DNA from 3 places in the Phyllobacterium sp. RCAM01083 genome. Region 3 is predicted to be linked to each of the others. Evidence: riboswitches for the same ligand, from Rfam matches in the RefSeq annotation. Region 3 holds a riboswitch; each other region holds the start of a gene.
The links. A riboswitch is a leader RNA that binds a small molecule or an ion and turns the genes downstream of it on or off. The one in region 3 is predicted to bind cobalamin.

Region 1: another riboswitch for cobalamin. It lies ahead of ACZ25R_RS12920 (CbtB domain-containing protein); the one in region 3 lies ahead of bluB (5,6-dimethylbenzimidazole synthase).
Region 2: another riboswitch for cobalamin. It lies ahead of ACZ25R_RS03655 (ribonucleoside-diphosphate reductase subunit alpha); the one in region 3 lies ahead of bluB (5,6-dimethylbenzimidazole synthase).

Annotation. Positions count from the first base shown of each region.
Region 1 is NZ_JBVFZN010000005.1:1,263,110-1,267,385, forward strand. Features, by position in the region: gene copD (copper homeostasis membrane protein CopD) at 24-908, opposite strand; gene copC (copper homeostasis periplasmic binding protein CopC) at 908-1,279, opposite strand; gene ACZ25R_RS12915 (histidine phosphatase family protein) at 1,366-1,962, opposite strand; cobalamin riboswitch at 2,010-2,160, shown strand; gene ACZ25R_RS12920 (CbtB domain-containing protein) at 2,193-2,402, shown strand; gene ACZ25R_RS12925 (CbtA family protein) at 2,415-3,155, shown strand; gene ACZ25R_RS12930 (hypothetical protein) at 3,294-3,869, shown strand; gene ACZ25R_RS12935 (DMT family protein) at 4,035-4,276, shown strand, end outside.
Region 2 is NZ_JBVFZN010000003.1:449,989-454,264, reverse strand. Features, by position in the region: gene ACZ25R_RS03655 (ribonucleoside-diphosphate reductase subunit alpha) at 1-2,328, opposite strand, end outside; cobalamin riboswitch at 2,437-2,647, opposite strand; gene ACZ25R_RS03650 (heme ABC transporter ATP-binding protein) at 2,698-3,489, opposite strand; gene ACZ25R_RS03645 (FecCD family ABC transporter permease) at 3,492-4,276, opposite strand, start outside.
Region 3 is NZ_JBVFZN010000005.1:414,461-418,736, reverse strand. Features, by position in the region: gene ACZ25R_RS08710 (ArsR/SmtB family transcription factor) at 1-526, opposite strand, end outside; gene ACZ25R_RS08705 (DUF2293 domain-containing protein) at 669-986, shown strand; gene bluB (5,6-dimethylbenzimidazole synthase) at 919-1,671, opposite strand; cobalamin riboswitch at 1,739-1,914, opposite strand; gene ACZ25R_RS08695 (MOSC domain-containing protein) at 1,941-2,549, opposite strand; gene ettA (energy-dependent translational throttle protein EttA) at 2,669-4,276, opposite strand, start outside.

The DNA of each region.
Region 1 (4,276 bases), 850 kb from region 3:
ACTTGCCCCTCACATTTTTCGACCTAGACGGGTTCGAGCATGCCAAACCAGGCAACCAGCCCGAGCACGACAATGCCCAGTGCGATCTCCGTCAGGGTTCCGAGCCGTATGGCGCGTATGGAACCTGCCTCGCTGGTGCGCATGCGCGGAACGAAAACATACCGGTTGATCAGGGCCAGTCCGGTCAGCACCACAACCAGAATGATCTTCAGCGCCAGCAAGGCCTGATAGAGGGATGTCCAATCAGCCGGCAGACGTCGAAGGACGAGCGTGGTATTGACCACGCCGGATGCGATCACCAGTGCGACGGCCGCATGACCGGCCGACGAAAACCGCATCAGCGCCGTTTGCGCAGTCACACGCCATTCCGCCTGGCGCAACCGGCCAAGGATCAGCACGACCGGTATCAGCGCGCCGATCCACGCGCCGCCCGAGAGCACATGCACCATATCGTTAAAACGGTGGGCCGCGCCGATCCAGCCCTCCCGCATTGTGGCATGGCCGGAAAATGCCAGGCTTGCCAGAAGCAGCCCCGAAGCCATGGCAAGAGCGATGGACGCGCGGCGTGGCGAGAGAGCCAATGCGGGCAACAAAAGCAGGGCCGCCGCGACCTGTATCGCCCAGCCGCGGCCGACGCTTGTCTCAAGCAGCACGTCGCGGATGGTTCCGAGATCGACGGCATCGCTCCAGCCCTGCCCGATCATTCCAGCCTGCAGCGGCAGAGCGGCAAAGATCGTTCCGATAGCCAGAAAGACCGCGATCCCGCTCGCAGGACGCAGGCGCTCCCCGATCTCCAGCGCCAGGGGTTTGGGCACAAGCAGTGCGAGATAGGCAAACGCGCCCCACAGGAACATCGTGGACGTATTGTGCACGAACCTGCACAGAACAAGCGTGGTCTCCAACCCCATCAGGGTTTGACGGTGAATGTATAGCTGCCCTTGGTCTTGTGACCGTCGGTGGAAAGTGCGGTCCAGTTCACGGTATATTCCCCCGACGCGAGGGGGGCCGACAGCGGAATAACCAGTGTCTTGTGGTCGTTGATCGACAGTTTGGCCTGTCCCGTCGATATGGTCGCCTTGCCCGGGCCAGTGATCGTTGCACCTGAGAATTTCAGGTTCAAACCCTCGGAAAATGTCAGATCGATCTCGACGGGCGAGACCTTCACGATGGCGTTTTCGGCCGGAACTGCCGATTCAAGATGGGCGTGCGCCAATACCTGCCCCAACAGGCCGGCATTAAGGACCGTTGCGACAGCAAAAATACGAATGAGCCGTGACATGAGAACTCCTGTGAGCGGGCGGATTTGACGGATCCGGAGAAAGGGTGCGACCGCGCGGCGAAAGCTAAGCCTGATTTTTGCCGGGATCATGGCAGAATCCCTGTGGGATGCGGCGGCACGCAGGCGGCAGCGCGAAGCATCCACCGGCGGCCGTCGCTGCTCATTTCCGTACAGCTGCGCGGCTCGACATCGATGCGCCAGAATGCGGAATCCGGTGCCTGCAACACGCTCAGAACAGCGGCACGAATGACGGAAGCGTGCGTCACCACGATTGTGTGACCGCCATCATGCATATGCGCGCTCATCCAATCTGCAATCCTGACGAGAAAATCATGGATGGATTCGCCGCCATGCGGGGCCGAGGCGGGATTGTTCATCCAGTCCGTTACATCGTCCGGGTGAGCTTCGTGGACAGCGGCGAGTGTCCTCCCCGCCCATTTCCCGTAATCGATATCCGCCAACGCCGCATCGACAACGGATACCAGACCCAGGGCATCGGCGGTTTGCCGGGCGCGCAGCGCCGGACTGATCAAAACACGGTGCGCACGGCGCAAATGCCCGGCAATAGCCTGCAGGTTTTGGGCTTCCCCGGGTTCAAGCGCTTCGTCGGCGGGGAAAGCACCTGTGCGGACCGCCGGTGTGGCGCCATGGCAAACAAGGGTCAACCGCGTGGCTCTGGTCAAAATATCCCTCAAAACCCTCAGGAAAAAACCGGAAACAGCCTGCAGACCGTTCATTGACAGTCTGCGGCGCGCACAGATATAACCGTGCTGTTGCGAGTTTGGAAGCCGGTGAAATTCCGGAGCGGTCGCGCCACTGTAATTAATCAGTCCTTTTTCACTGATTGAAAGCCAGACCCTGGCCGCAACATCATTTATTCCGTTAGTGAACGCGTCATTCTGGGAGAAAATTCATGTCCGATATCGCTCTTACGCCGTCAGCAGGCGTCACGCCCATTCCTCTTGGCGAAGTCTTGCCCTGGGCCATTTTCGGCGGGCTGATCATGCTGCTCGCAATCTATTTCATTGGTGCGGAAGAAGGTGCGATGTCGCTCTTCTCGGGCATGTATGTGCACGAATTCGTTCATGACGGCCGCCATCTCCTCGGTTTTCCCTGCCACTGAGGAAACAAAACAATGACAAGAGATCTTTTGATCCGCGGCATGATCGCAGGGGTCATCGCAGGGTTATTGGCGTTCGGGTTTGCCCGGGTGTTCGGTGAACCGCAGGTTGATCATGCCATTGCCTTCGAGGAAAAGATGAGCCAGGCGGCCGGCGCAGCGGCTGAACCGGAGCTTGTCACGCGGGCGACACAGGCCGGCATCGGCCTGTTTACCGGCCTTGTCGTCTACAGTGCCGCGCTTGGCGGATTGTTCTCCCTGGTCTTTGCCTTTGTGCATGGCCGGGTCAGTTCCCTCAGCCCGCGCAGTACGGCGGCCCTGCTGGCGCTCGCAGGTTTTGTGGCAATTGTTCTCGTTCCCTGCATCAAGTACCCGATGAATCCGCCTGCGGTTGGCAGCCCGGATACCATCGGGGCCAGAACGGAACTGTTCTTCGTCATGCTGGTGGTTTCGCTCGGTGCCCTTGCGGCGGCTGTGGGTCTGGCAAAGCGCCTTTATGCCCAGCACGGCGCATGGAACGCGACATTGATGGCCGGTGCCGCCTATGTCGTGTTCATTGCGCTGGTGCAATACGCGCTTCCCGCCATCAATGAAGTTCCCGAACAGTTCTCACCGACCGTTCTCTGGAACTTCCGCGTCGCATCGCTGGGCATCCATGTGATCGTCTGGACAACGCTTGGTCTGCTCTTCGGCGCTTTGGCTCAACGGGTTCTGGCCGGACAGCGTCCGCGCTATCGCCTGCATGCGGCACGCTGAGCGCAGTCGCGCCATTCCTGAACGCCCGCGGGCGTTCAGGCTTCCGCTGCCGATGGGACTGTCATGAGACCGCAACGCTTCGATATCCCCATGGGATGCCCGGGAGGCTGGCTTCTGGCTCTGCTCTCATGCTTGTTCATGCTGCAAACCGAAAGCGGCTGGGCGCACCGCAGCAGCGCCGGTACCGATACATCGGGCATTTCCATTCCAAGCCTGTCCCATGGTGAAATGGCGGTTATCGCCGACTACCGCAAGCCGATCCTCGATCTGGCGGCCCGCATGACCCGCACCGATGAGAAATTCCGGCGGCTGCTGAACTACACCAATATCCAATACAGCTATTGTCTCTGGGGCATTGTCCCCGGCAGCATCGCGGATGAGCAAAGCCCGTTCAATGCCTGTTCGCACGCCTATCTTGCTGCGACGAAGGCTGTGCTTGTGTATATGCGTGACATGCCTGAACACCGGGACGCCGTCAGTGCCCTGGTATCCGATCTCGATGCCACACTTGTGCGCAATGGCGGCTCTTTCGTCATGTGCCAGTATAGCGGCGATCCCTACAACACGGCTGATATCATCAGGCCGCGCTGGAGCGATGTGCCTGGACACCTGACCAGCCTGTTTTCCTTCCTGGGATTCGCGATGCTGCTTGCTTCGGCGATTTTTGCCGTCATCCATCTGACACGCCCGCCACGACAGCCCGTCAACGCCTGATCAAGGCTATGGCCTTTAGGTCACACCGCGCATGTCTTGCCGCCAAACTCCAGATCGCCCTTTCCGCTGCGCGCGACTTGACGTAAGCCTGCTGTCCGGATCGTTTTGACCGTTTGAACGTTACTGCATTCCCTGCCCAAAGACGCTGAGAGCCAAGGACACTTCATGCCCTCCTTTGATTATATCCGCCCCATCCTCCTGTTGCTTGGCTCAAATGTTTTCATGACATTTGCCTGGTATGGCCATCTCAAATTCGCGGACCGGCCGCTCTTTCTGGTCATCTTCATCAGCTGGATGATTGCCTTTGCCGAATATTGCCTTGCGGTACCCGCGAACCGCTACGGTCACGAGATCTATTCGGCCGCCCAGCTGAAGACCATTCAGGAAGTGATCACGCTTCTGGTCTT
Region 2 (4,276 bases), on a different contig from region 3:
CGAAATCGTTGCGGTGGGGGCAATCGCCATGGTGTTGGAATTGCGCATTCCGGTTGTCGTCACCCGCTTGCGCAGGGCTTCCCAGTCAAGGGTAGTGCTGCGATCCATCGAAAGCCTGGCGCCAGCCGCCATGCGGGCCTGATCGAGCAGTTCGATGGAATCGATCGGGAGAATGCCTTTTGACCAGAGCGAACCGCTGAAGCTCGGATAGCTGCCGCGTTCGCTGGCGAGGTCAACAGATGCCGAAATGGCGTGATAGGAAATGGCTTCCATGCTGAGATCGGCGAAAGCCACGGCCTCGTTGGAGGCGTAGGGAATACGCAATGCCTGCAATGCATCCTGGAAGCCCATCAGCCCGAGGCCGACCGGACGGTGACGCAGGTTGGAATGGCGCGCTTCCGGAATCGTGTAGAAGTTGATGTCGATGACATTGTCGAGCATGCGCATGGCCGTTGCCACAGTGCGCGCCAGACGCTTGAGGTCGAGACCTTCGGCTGCAATGTGATTGGCAAGATTGATCGAGCCGAGGTTGCACACCGCAACCTCATCCTTCGATGTGTTGAGGGTAATTTCCGTGCACAGGTTCGAGGAATGCACCACGCCGACATGACCCTGCGGCGAGCGGATATTGCAGGGGTCCTTGAACGTGACCCATGGGTGGCCGGTCTCGAACAGCATCGTCAAAATCCGGCGCCAGAGATCCAGTGCCCGCACGGTGCGGAAGACACGGATTTCCCCGCGTGCGGCCTTGGCTTCATAGGCCTCGTAGGCGGATTTGAATGCCGCGCCATAGAGGTCGTGCAAATCCGGCGTCTCGTCGGGTGAGAACAGGGTCCATGGCTCGTCCGCCTCGACGCGGCTCATGAACAGGTCAGGCACCCAGTTGGCAGTGTTCATGTCATGGGTGCGGCGGCGGTCGTCACCGGTATTCTTGCGCAGATCGAGGAACTCCTCGATGTCGACATGCCAGGTCTCGAGATAGGCGCAGACCGCGCCCTTGCGCTTGCCGCCCTGATTGACCGCGATGGCCGTATCATTGGCCACTTTCAGGAACGGTACAACGCCCTGGCTTTCACCGTTGGTTCCCTTGATATGGGCGCCAAGGCCACGCACGGGCGTCCAGTCATTGCCAAGACCGCCGGAATATTTTGCCAGAAGCGCATTGTCCTTCACCGCCTTGAAGATGCCATCGAGATCGTCGGCGACGGTGGTCAGGAAGCAGGAGGACAGCTGCGGGCGCAACGTGCCCGAATTGAACAAGGTCGGGGTGGAAGCCATGAAGTCGAACGACGACAGCAGATCGTAGAATTCGATGGCGCGTGCTTCCCGGTCGATCTCACGGGTGGCGAGGCCCATGGCAACGCGCATCAGGAAGGCCTGTGGCAGTTCGAACCGGATACCGCGTGTCTGCTGGAGATAACGATCATACAATGTCTGCAGGCCAAGATACTGGAACTGCAGGTCGCGTTCCGGCTTCAGAGCGGCTGATATTTTCCGCAGGTCGAAGCGGGCGAGTTCCGGATCGAGCAGTTCGGCTTCAATGCCGGCCTTCACATAGGCGGGGAAATAATCGGCGTATCGCTCCGCCATTTCATGCTGGGTCGCCTGTTCGGGCCTGCCGAAGACAAAGCTCAAGGCTTCGCGGCGCAGTTTGTCGAGAAGCAGCCGCGCGGTGACAAAGGAATAGTTCGGTTCTGTTTCAACGAGTGTGCGTGCAGCCAGAATGGGCGCAAGCGACAATTCATCGAGCGTGATACCGTCGTAAAGATTGCGCTGGGTTTCGCTGAGGATCGGTGCGGCGCTGACCCCCTCAAGTCCTTCACAGGCTTCATCGATGATGCGGGCGAGGCGCGCCGCATCGAGCGGTGCCCTGGTTCCGTCGAGGAGCGTAACGCTCAGCGACGGGCCGGTTGTGGCCACGGGTTCCACCAGTTTTGCGCGTTCTCTCGCGCGTTCTTCCCGATAGAGCACGTAAGCACGCGCAACCTTGTGGTTTTCGCTGCGCATGAGGGCAAGTTCGACCTGATCCTGCACATCCTCGATGTGGAACAGACGGCCTTCACTGCTGCGGCGCTTCAATGTTGTCACGATGTCGGCGGTCAAGCCTTCGACGACATCGTGCACACGGCGCGAACCGGCAGCGACATTACCTTCGACGGCGAGGAAGGCTTTGGTGAGAGCAACGGTGATTTTCAGCGGGTCGAAGGGCGTGACCGAGCCATTGCGGCGAATGACGCGATAGCCGGGCTCGCTGGATGATGGCAGCAATTCGGCGGGACGAACCGGCGACTGACCGTCGACGCGGGTGGTTTGAAGAGAAAGAGACATGTGCTTATACCCCAAATGTTGGGGGCAAAGGTCGAGCGCACGCGTGCAAGAATCCGGTCAGCTTGCGGCCGACCATTGCAAGCGACACACCGGGACACCCCGCCCGTGGACGTTCATCATGTCATGGCAGGTCTCCTGGCTCACAGGTCGACGCTGGTGTCGGCCTTCCCGAAGCGCGGCTCCAGTGGCATTGTCGACAACAACTCGCTGTTTACAGTTGCGGGGGCAGCGCCGGTATCAATGTCCAGGACATTTCACCGGCTTCCCTCTTAGCTCCCGGTCTTGCGACTCGGGGAGAACCATAACATCTATATTTAGTATCAAATCACCGTTTTTAGTCAATAGGTGGATGGCGGCATCTTCACTTGCTCAGAACACTGCGGATTGCGGCAAGACGAACGGCACGGATTTTCCGGGCAGACCGCCCACCTTGAGCGCACATTCATAGACGCGCAGGATGCGGTCATCGGTCAAGACCTCCATGGGGGTGCCCACAGAATCGGCCCTCCCCCTGTGCATGACCACCACCCGGTCGGCAAACATGGAGGTGAGGTTGAGGTCATGCAGGATCGCGATGACCCCGCCACCGCGATCGGCAAAGTCGCGGGCAATCTGCATGATGATCAGCTGATGTTTGATATCGAGGCTCGATACCGGCTCATCGAGGAACAGAAAGCGCGGCTGGCCGTCGAGCACCGGCTGCCAGACCTGGCAGAGGACGCGCGCCAGTTGCACCCGCTGCTGCTCGCCGCCGGAGAGTTCCTGATAGAACCGCCCGCCGAAACCCGCGAGGTCAACGCGCTCAAGCGCTTCATCGGGCAGTGTGTCCACGTTGTGGCGCGAAACACCGGAGCGGCCGCTGGTCATGCCCAGCTTGACGATCTCACGCACGGTAAACGGGAAGGACAGCGAGGTGGATTGCGGCAGGATCGCCCGCATGGTTGCCATCTGCCAGAGCTTCAGCCGGTCGATCGGCGTGCCGTTGATGCTGATGACGCCCTCATGCGGCAGATCACCGGAGAGTGCGCGCATCAGGGTCGTTTTGCCTGACCCGTTGGGGCCGACGATAACTGTGAATGCGCCGGCCTGCGCATCAAAGGATACGTCCTCGACGATTCTGTTTCGGCCGAGGGATACGAAGACATCGGAAACACGGATCATGGTCAGAGGTCCAGAATGCCGCGGCGGCGCAGCAATATCCACAGGAAGAACGGTGCGCCGACGGCTGCCGTGACGATGCCGATCGGCAGTTCCGATGGCGCAACAATCGTTCGGCTGACCGCATCGGCAATCAGCAGCAGGCTGGCGCCAAGGAGGGCGGCGGCCGGCAGGAGATAGCGATGATCGGGACCGATCACGAGGCGCAGCAGATGCGGAACGACGACGCCGACAAAGCCGATGCCGCCACTGACCGCAACCGATGCGCCGGTGGCCGCAGCGACGGTGACAATGGCAATGCGTTTGAACCGCTGCACCGGGATGCCGAGATGGCTGGCCGATGCTTCCCCGAGGGCGAGCCCGTTGAGGCCGCGGGCGAGGAACGGTGAAATGACGAGGGCGAGCGCAATGAGCGGGCCTGATGCGGCGATCTTGACCCAATTGGCTCCCGCCAGCGATCCCAGCCCCCAGAATGTCAGATCGCGCAACTGTTTGTCGTCGGCGACATAGACCAGGACACCGATATAGGCGGCGGCCATGGCGCCGAGCGCAATACCGGCGAGCAGCATGGTGGCGATGGATGTCTGCCCGCGCCGCGTCGCGACGTGGTAGAGGATGAGCGTGAAGATGAGGGCGCCGAAGAAAGCGGCGAGCGGCAAGGCATAGAGACTGAACAGGGCGATCACCGGGGCGAGGAAGGTTCCGCCGAGAACGATGATGCTGACCGCGCCAAGCCCGGCGCCCGCCGAGACGCCGACGATGCCGGGGTCGGCCAGCGGATTGCGGAACA
Region 3 (4,276 bases):
GCGGGGCAAACAGTTCAAGAAGACGGCCGGTGCCGGTGCCCACGTCAAGCATCGCCTGGAACGGCGTGCGCCCGATGATCTTCGTCAGCGCGGCTTCCACCGCGCCATCCGGCACATGCAGCGAACGGATAGCGTCCCAGCTGGTGGCATTGGCACTGAAATAGGCGGCGGCCCGCTCACGGCGCTGCAGCTTCACCGAGCCGAGCCGCTCGATATCACGCTCCAGCAATGGATCGGACACATCAAGACGATCAAGCAGGATTCGGGCGATATCGCCAACCACCAGGGATTCAGCGAGGCGGAAATAGGCCCAGGACCCCTCCTGATAACGGTTGATCAGATTGGCTTCGAACAGCAGCTTGAGATGGCGGGAGACGCGCGGCTGCGACTGCCCGAGGATGGAGGTCAGATCGGAAACCGTCAGATCCCCCCGGGACAACAGCGCCAGAATGCGCAGGCGGCTGGGTTCCGCCGCTGCTTTCAGCGTATCGACCATCAGGTCAAGATTGAGATCACGTTTGTCCATCAAGGTATCCTCAAAAGATATAAAGATATGTTTATGTGAGAAATACAGATTTGGCAAGTTTTGTTTTTCCGTTGACGGCAAATTTTGTCGCGTCTGAAATAGGCTGGTATATCGATCAGCGAATCGGCGGGAAGACAGTGCAATGAGTTCAGGAACCAACCGCCAAAGGGCCATCGGCAAGGCGCTGACGCTGCTTTTGCCGGCCGTGCCCTATTCGGATTCCGAGCCCATACGCGCTGCCGCCACGGCACCGCACATGAAAAGCCTGCCGCCACCCATTGCGGTGTGGCTGGCCACGGTCGCCCATGTCCGCCATCTGCACACGGACTACGATGCGCTGCGCGACGAGGGCTATGACAAGGAGTCGGCCCGCTTCTTCGTGCTCGAGGCGATCAACCGGAAATTGACGGAATGGCGGGCGACGCGGCTGCTGGATCCGGACGAGGACGATCCGAGCTGACTTCGGCGCCGGCATTCCACTGATCTTCATAGATGAGCTGGTCCAGCGGCAGCCGTTCGCGCCAGCCGCGCTTTTGCAGCTCCGGCTGATCGTAGAGCTGGTCGACATAGCCGATGCAGAGATAGGCGATGATCTCGACATGATCGGGGATGGCCAGAATGCGGCGCATGTCCCGGTCGTGGTAGATGCTGACCCAGCCGACGCCGATGCCTTCCGCCCGCGCCGCCAGCCACAGGTTCTGCACGGCACAGACGGTGCTGTAGACATCCATCTGCCGGTTATGGGTGCGCCCCAGAACGACATCGCCGCCGCGTGTCCGGTCGCAGGTGATGCACAGATTGACCGGCGCCTTCACGATGCCCTCAAGCTTCAGCGACGCGTAGAGCGCCTGGCGCTCGTCGGTGAACATGGCCTTTGCTTCGGCATTGGCGCGGGTAAAGGCCTGATGCACCTCGGCCTTGCGTGCCGCATCGCGGATGAGAATGAAATTCCACGGCTGCATGAACCCCACCGACGGCGCGTGATGGGCGGCATCGAGCAGCCGCAGCAGCACATCGTCGTCGACGGGCCTTGGCAGGAACTGGTCGCGCACATCGCGGCGGGTATGGATGGCTTTGTAGACGGCGGCGCGCTCGTCCGCGGAAAAATCGGCGGCGGCCACGGGACCACAGGCAGAGTCGTGCATCGTTTGCTCCCAACAATGCGAGGGCCAGATTGCCCTGACCCCTGACACCTCCCCGCTGTCCGTGCGGTTTCGGCTATCCGGTCCGGCCGGTCTTCTGACTGAGGTTCACCTGAACCGCGCGCCTTCCGGGTTTCCCCGTGGCAAACTGCGCGGCCCATCCCCTATACAGCGTTGGGCACGTGCCGGATTTGCACCGGCTTCCCGATTCTCCTGCATGCAGGCACCGGACCTGCATTCCATTCGCCACAGATCGGCGAAGGACGCAAGCGTCAGCCGGGATAAATCCATTGCTCCGGCAGGCGCGCATCGATTTTTTCGCCGGAACGGATGATTCCCGGTACTTCAACCCAGACGACGATGCCACGCAGCCGCTTCGACGCCTTGACGAAGTCAAGCGCCGTCGCGGTGTGATCCGCCGTCTGCGCCCGCTCGGCGATGGAACGGCCGGCGACCTTGCACGGCGCGTTCTGCCCGTCGACCTTCAGCGTCACTCCGCCTTCGAAGAACAGCAGCGTGCGCGGCGGCAGCATGGAAAGCGAGGGAATGCCATCGACAACCATGTTGGCACCGATCCATTCGGGTTTGACTTCCGCAAGGCCCATGGCGCTGGCAATCATTGCAAGCTCGTCGGCCGCCAGAACGGAAATATGCCGTTCGTTGCGCATCTCCGTTCCGCGCGGATACCAAGGTTCTCGTCCGCCGGACCGGCGCGTCAGGCCGGCATGATAATCGCCGCGGATGCCTTCAAAGGTGAGATCGAGCGTGTCCGTGGCAGCGGTGACAAAACTGTCTTTCGGCGCCTGGAACAGGCCGCTCACCCGCCCAACAATCTTGCGGGCCGGAAGGATGTCCGTTCTGGTTGCGAAAAGATCTGTCATGACGGCACTCCGGTGAAATCAGCCGCATCTTAGGAAAATTGCTTGTTAAAACCAGCCAATATCACTGATGGAAACGTCAAAATTGGTGATGGGAGGGCGTTGCCGCCCTCCCGGTCGCATCAGCGTGTCAGAGGCTTGTAGCTCGGACGCTTCGGATTGACGCTGTCCGGTCCGAGACGACGGATCTTGTCGTTCTCATAGTCCTGGAAGTTGCCTTCGAACCATTCGACGTGGCTGTCGCCTTCGAAGGCCAGGATGTGCGTCGCCAGCCGGTCGAGGAACATGCGGTCGTGGCTGATGATAACGGCGCAGCCGGCGTATTTTTCCAGCGCGTCTTCCAGAGCCGCCAGCGTTTCGGTGTCAAGATCGTTGGTCGGTTCGTCGAGCAGCAGGACATTGCCGCCGGACTGCAGCATCTTGGCAAGATGCACGCGGTTACGCTGACCGCCGGAGAGATTGCCGACCTTCTGCTGCTGGTCGCCGCCCTTGAAGTTGAACGCCGAGACATAGGCGCGCGAATTCATCTCGTTCTTGCCGATCTTGATGATTTCATTGCCGCCGGAGATTTCTTCCCAGACATTCTTCTCCGCCGCGAGGTGATCGCGGCTCTGGTCGACATAACCGAGATGAACCGTTTCACCGACGCGGATCGAGCCGGAATCCGGCTTTTCCTGTCCGGTGATCATCTTGAACAGCGTGGTCTTACCCGCACCGTTCGGACCGATGATGCCGACAATGCCGCCGGGCGGCAGCTTGAAGGTCAGGTTTTCGATGAGAACGCGGTCGCCGAAGGACTTGGTGAGGTTCTCGGCTTCGATAACCACCTGCCCCAGCCGTTCGCCTGCCGGGATGATGATCTGCGCATCGCCGGGACGCTGCTCATTGGCGGCATCGACCAGCGCGTCATAGGCCTTGATACGGGCTTTCGACTTGGCCTGACGTGCCTTGGGGCTGGCGGAAATCCACTCGCGCTCGCGCTCCAGAGCCTTCTGGCGCGAGTCGTCCTCGCGGCCTTCCTGCTGCATGCGCTTGGCCTTCGCACCGAGATAGGCGGAGTAATTGCCTTCGTAGGGGATGCCGCGGCCGCGGTCGAGCTCGAGAATCCAGCCGGTCACATTGTCGAGGAAGTAGCGATCGTGCGTGATCAGCAGGACGGAGCCGGCATATTCGCGCAGGTGCTTTTCCAGCCAGGCGGTGGTTTCGGCGTCAAGGTGGTTGGTCGGCTCATCGAGGAGCAGAAGATCGGGCTGCGAGAGGAGCAGGCGGCACAGTGCCACACGGCGGCGCTCACCGCCGGACAGCTTTTCCACGCCGGAATCACCGGGCGGGCAGCGCAGCGCTTCCATGGCCATTTCCACCTGGGATTCCAGATCCCAGAGGTTCTTGGCGTCGATGATGTCCTGCAGTTTGGCGCCTTCATCGGCGGTTTCGTCGGAATAGTTCATCATCAGTTCGTTGTAGCGGTCGAGAACGGCCTTCTTGTCCGCGACGCCATCCATGACGTTGCCCATCACGTCCTTGGTGGGATCGAGATAGGGTTCCTGCGCGAGGTAGCCGACCGTGGCACCGTCGGCCAGCCAGGCTTCGCCGGTATATTCCTTGTCCATGCCGGCCATGATCTTGAGGATCGTCGACTTACCCGCACCGTTCGGTCCGAGAATACCGATCTTGGCATCGGGATAGAAGGAAAGATGGATGTTTTCGAGAACCTTCTTGGTTCCGTATGC